Regions from separate parts of the Faecalibacillus intestinalis genome, predicted to be linked through region 1. Evidence: a T-box and tRNA genes for the amino acid it is inferred to sense, from the RefSeq annotation. Region 1 holds a T-box; the other holds one or more tRNA genes.
The links. A T-box is a leader RNA that pairs with one kind of tRNA and senses whether it is charged. The one in region 1 lies ahead of alaS (alanine--tRNA ligase), so its partner is inferred to be a tRNA-Ala.
Positions count from the first base shown of each region.

Region 2: it encodes a tRNA-Ala, which carries the amino acid that the T-box ahead of alaS (alanine--tRNA ligase) is inferred to sense. The anticodon was not compared.

Region 1 is NZ_AP024085.1:1,164,478-1,166,792, forward strand. Features, by position in the region: gene recD2 (SF1B family DNA helicase RecD2) at 1-1,012, shown strand, start outside; T-box leader at 1,199-1,393, shown strand; gene alaS (alanine--tRNA ligase) at 1,434-2,315, shown strand, end outside.
Region 2 is NZ_AP024085.1:817,319-819,633, reverse strand. Features, by position in the region: gene Fi14EGH31_RS04270 (HD domain-containing protein) at 1-895, opposite strand, end outside; tRNA gene Fi14EGH31_RS04265 (tRNA-Pro) at 1,044-1,120, shown strand; tRNA gene Fi14EGH31_RS04260 (tRNA-Ala) at 1,133-1,208, shown strand; tRNA gene Fi14EGH31_RS04255 (tRNA-Met) at 1,235-1,311, shown strand; tRNA gene Fi14EGH31_RS04250 (tRNA-Ser) at 1,322-1,414, shown strand; tRNA gene Fi14EGH31_RS04245 (tRNA-Met) at 1,436-1,512, shown strand; tRNA gene Fi14EGH31_RS04240 (tRNA-Asp) at 1,517-1,593, shown strand; tRNA gene Fi14EGH31_RS04235 (tRNA-Phe) at 1,600-1,675, shown strand; gene Fi14EGH31_RS04230 (YitT family protein) at 1,729-2,315, opposite strand, start outside.

The sequences.
Region 1 (2,315 bases):
TAGTCAAGTTTTAATTATTGATGAGTTTTCGATGGTTGATAGCTTACTTTTATCTAAATTGTTTGATGCAAGCAGACGTGTTCATAAAGTGTTGTTTATTGGTGATTATCATCAACTTCCTTCAGTAGCACCAGGAAATGTTTTAAAAGATTTTATTGAAAGTCAATTAAAAGTTATTGAATTGGATGAGATTTATCGTCAATCAAAAGATTCAGGAATTGTGCAATTGGCACATCAATTAATTCATCAAGAAGTGAATGATTTATCGTTGTTTGAACAATATAAAGATATTCATTTTTATAATAGTACCAATTTTGAAATTATTAAAAATGTGACAACAATTGTAAAAAAAGCAATAAAAAATGGCTATGATCAAAATGATATACAAGTTTTAGCACCAATTTATCAAGGCGTTGCAGGAATCAATGCTTTAAATTTGGCTTTACAGGAAATTTTTAATCCTAAGAATCATCAAGAAGAATATCGTATTGGACAGAAAGTTTATCGAGAAGGAGATAAAATCTTACAATTAAAAAATAGACCAGATGATGATATTTATAATGGAGATATTGGTGTTTTAGTTGAAATTAATCGTAAAGATGGTTTTGAATATTTAGAAGATACGCTTATTGTTGATTATGATGGTAATTTAGTCGAATATACATCAAAAGATTTTATGACTTTTACATTGGCTTATTGTATGTCAATTCATAAAGCTCAAGGAAATGAGTTTAAAATTGTTATTATGCCTGTTTTAAATGATTATTATATTATGCTTAAAAGAAATTTGATTTATACAGGTCTAACAAGAGCTAAACAAGCTTTATTTATTTTAGGTAATCCACAAGCTTTTCTTTATGGTATAAAAAATATTTCTGATAGTAAAAGAAAAACAACATTAGTAAATAAAATCAATCAAAATAAAAATGTTGAAACATATGAAGAATCTTCATATAATCAAGAACTTAAACAAAATATTACAGATTTTTTAAATGATGATGAAACTGTATAATTTTGTAAAATAAAGACATACTCAAATAGAGGTGATAAAATGAAACGCAATAATATTATTATGGCATTAACTCTTACATCATTAGCACTTCTATTTAGTGAAACTGAATGTGGTTGCCATGTTATGGAAACAATTAAAGAAAAAATGTAAGATATTGAAATACTTTTGTATTTCGTGTATAATGCAAATAAATCGTTGAAAAAGATCAGTACTATATAGAATATTTTAGAGAGAACATGGTGGGTGAAAATGTTTATAGGATATATAGGAAAGCTACTTTGGAGAGTAATTAATGATTACCGTAGAACTGCGTTAAAGTTTAATTAAGGGCATGTATTTTTACATGAACTAGGATGGTACCGCGATAAAGTCGTTCCTAGATAAGGACGACTTTTTATATTGTCAAAAAAGGAGAAAAGAAATGAAACAATTAACCGGAAATCAAGTTAGACAAATGTTCTTGGATTATTTCAAATCTAAAGGACATATGATCGAACCAGGTGCATCACTTATTCCTCATAACGATCCAACTTTATTATGGATCAATGCAGGGGTTGCTGCACTAAAAAAATATTTTGATGGTAGTGAAAAACCAGCATGTAATCGTATTGCAAATGCACAAAAATCAATTCGTACAAACGATATTGAAAATGTTGGTAAAACAGCAAGACATCATACTTTCTTTGAAATGTTAGGAAACTTCTCAATTGGAGATTATTTCAAAGAAGAAGCGATTCCATTTGCTTGGGAATTTTTAACAAGTCCAGAATGGATTGGTTTTGATAAAGAAAAATTATATGTTACTGTTTATACAGATGATGAAGATGCTTATCGTATTTGGACAGAAGTATGTCATGTAGATCCAAGTCATATTTTAAAAACATATGAAAACTTCTGGGAAATTGGAGAAGGTCCAGGTGGTCCTGACTCAGAAATTTTCTATGACCGTGGAGAAAAATATGATCCTGAAGGTTTAGGAGAAAAATTATTCTTCGAAGAAATGGAAAATGATCGTTATATTGAAGTATGGAACGTTGTTTTCTCTCAATATGATTGTAATCCAGCGATTGATCGTAAAGAATATAAAGAACTTCCACAAAAAAATATTGATACTGGTATGGGACTTGAAAGATTAGTAAGTATTATTCAAGGTGGAGAAACAAACTTTGATACTGATTTATTCTTACCAATCATTCATGCTACTGAAAAATTAGCCAATGTTTCTTATGAAGAAAATAAAATGGCTTATCGTGTTATTGCTGACCATATTCGTACTGTAACTTTTGCTTTAGCTGATGGAGCA
Region 2 (2,315 bases), 350 kb from region 1:
TTCTCCCTTTATTTTCTACATAAACATCGATATATCTTTTTTTAGCCGGAATTTGTTTACAAAAAAATTCTTTATTTTTTCCTTTATAAACACAACTTAATTGTCGAAAATCATCCCATAACTGTTTAATTTCTTTATCTTTTATTAATAAATCAATAAAACTCTTTTCTTGAAGATAAAAATCATCTTCTTTAACTACACCTCTATCAACTGCTTTTTTAATAACATAAGATAAATATTGCATCGCATAACGATCTTCATCACAAATATAAACATGTGAACACTTCAACATCATTCTTGTAAAAAGAACAGCTTTGTCTTCATGTTTAAAAATAAGTTCATCTTTCTTGTCATTTACTTTGAGATCCTTATAAATCATTTGTATCATCTCTAAATCACAAAATCCATAACTATACATATTTCCTAATGTATATTCCAAACGATCTGCAGAAAGTTTAGGAGATTCATTATCAGCCAGCGGATATAAATGATAGTTACAAACATCTTCTATCGTTAAATGATACTCATGCAACAAAGAAACTAATAAGGCATCTTGTTCAATTACCTTTTTCGTATCTAATTCTGTTGATTCTTGTTTTAAATGATCTTGGTGATAGAAATCTATCGTATGTGCAAAGATAGGAGTTGCTATATCATGAAGCAAACCTGCAACTGTCTGTCTAAAATCATGTGAAAAATGATAAACAATTAATGCAACCCCTATACTATGTTGATAACGAGAATATGGTACGATGTTTGAAAAGAAGTCAAAAGCAGTATATTCCACTCCACAATTCATCCCAGTATCTTTAAGTCTTTGCATTGATGGAACATGTATAAGACTATTTATAAATTCTAAAGGCTCTTTTTCATAAATTTTCCATAAATTATTCAATTTTTTCAACTCCTTAAAATTCTAAATTACATTCATTTTATCACACTTTTTTTAAAGTATATTAAAATAGAGTAAAATTTATTTTAATATTTTTTTAAAATAAAGCTTGATTAAAGTGAAAATATATGTATAATTATAAGGGCAGTAACGGGAAGTAGCACAGCTTGGTAGTGCACCTGGTTTGGGACCAGGGGGTCGCAGGTTCAAATCCTGTCTTCCCGACCATTTATAAAAATTGGGGCCATAGCTCAGCTGGGAGAGCACCTGCCTTGCACGCAGGGGGTCAGCGGTTCGATCCCGCTTGGCTCCACCAATTAGTTTAATAAATTTCAATATTATGGCGGGATAGCTCAGTTGGCTAGAGCATTCGGTTCATACCCGGAGTGTCGAGGGTTCGAATCCCCCTCCCGCTACCATTAATATTGCGGAGATTTACCCAAGTCTGGCTGAAGGGACTGGTCTTGAAAACCAGCAGAGGATTAACGTCCTGCGGGGGTTCGAATCCCTCAATCTCCGCCATTTATTAAAAAAACTTAATATCGCGGGATGGAGCAGTCTGGTAGCTCGTCGGGCTCATAACCCGAAGGTCGTTGGTTCAAATCCTTCTCCCGCAACCAAAATGGTCTGGTAGTTCAGTTGGTTAGAATGCCGCCCTGTCACGGCGGAGGTCGCGGGTTCGAGTCCCGTCCAGACCGCCAAATGATGGTTCCGTAGCTCAGTCGGTAGAGCAGAGGACTGAAAATCCTCGTGTCGGTGGTTCGATTCCGCCCGGAACCACCATTTTTTTATTTGATTTTACGTATACAAAAAAAGCATCATTTTGATGCCTTTTTTTATAATCTTTTTTCAAACCCTCCATGAACCATTGGCCCTTGTGCTAATGTAACAAAGGCTTTGGGATCTAATGAAGAAACAATTTTATTAAGTTGTTGAATTTCATATTTATTGATTGCCACATAAAGAATTTCTTGATCTGTTTCCGTATAAGCGCCTTTGCCCATCCAATAGGTAACTCCTCTACCCATTTGTTTCATAATCGCTTCTTTAATTTCTTTATTCTTTGTAAATATTAAGACCGCTACATTGATATTTTGTAGATGGAACTTATCTGCTGTTGTATAAAGAATTGCGACAAAGACAATTGAATACATAATAATTTTAATATCATAAATAAATAAACATATTCCAAACAAAACAACATTAAATATTATAGAAAGCTGCCCTGCTTTAAAATCTGGATTTTTCTTAACTAAACAAACTGTCGCAATATCAATACCCCCACAGCATCCACTACTTCGAAGTGCAAGCCCTACTCCTATTCCACAAATAATGGCCGCAAAGGCAACATTTAATAAAGCATCTTCAACAATCGGTTCTTTGATTGCTGGAAGAATGGATAGTAATACAGTTTGGATAATTA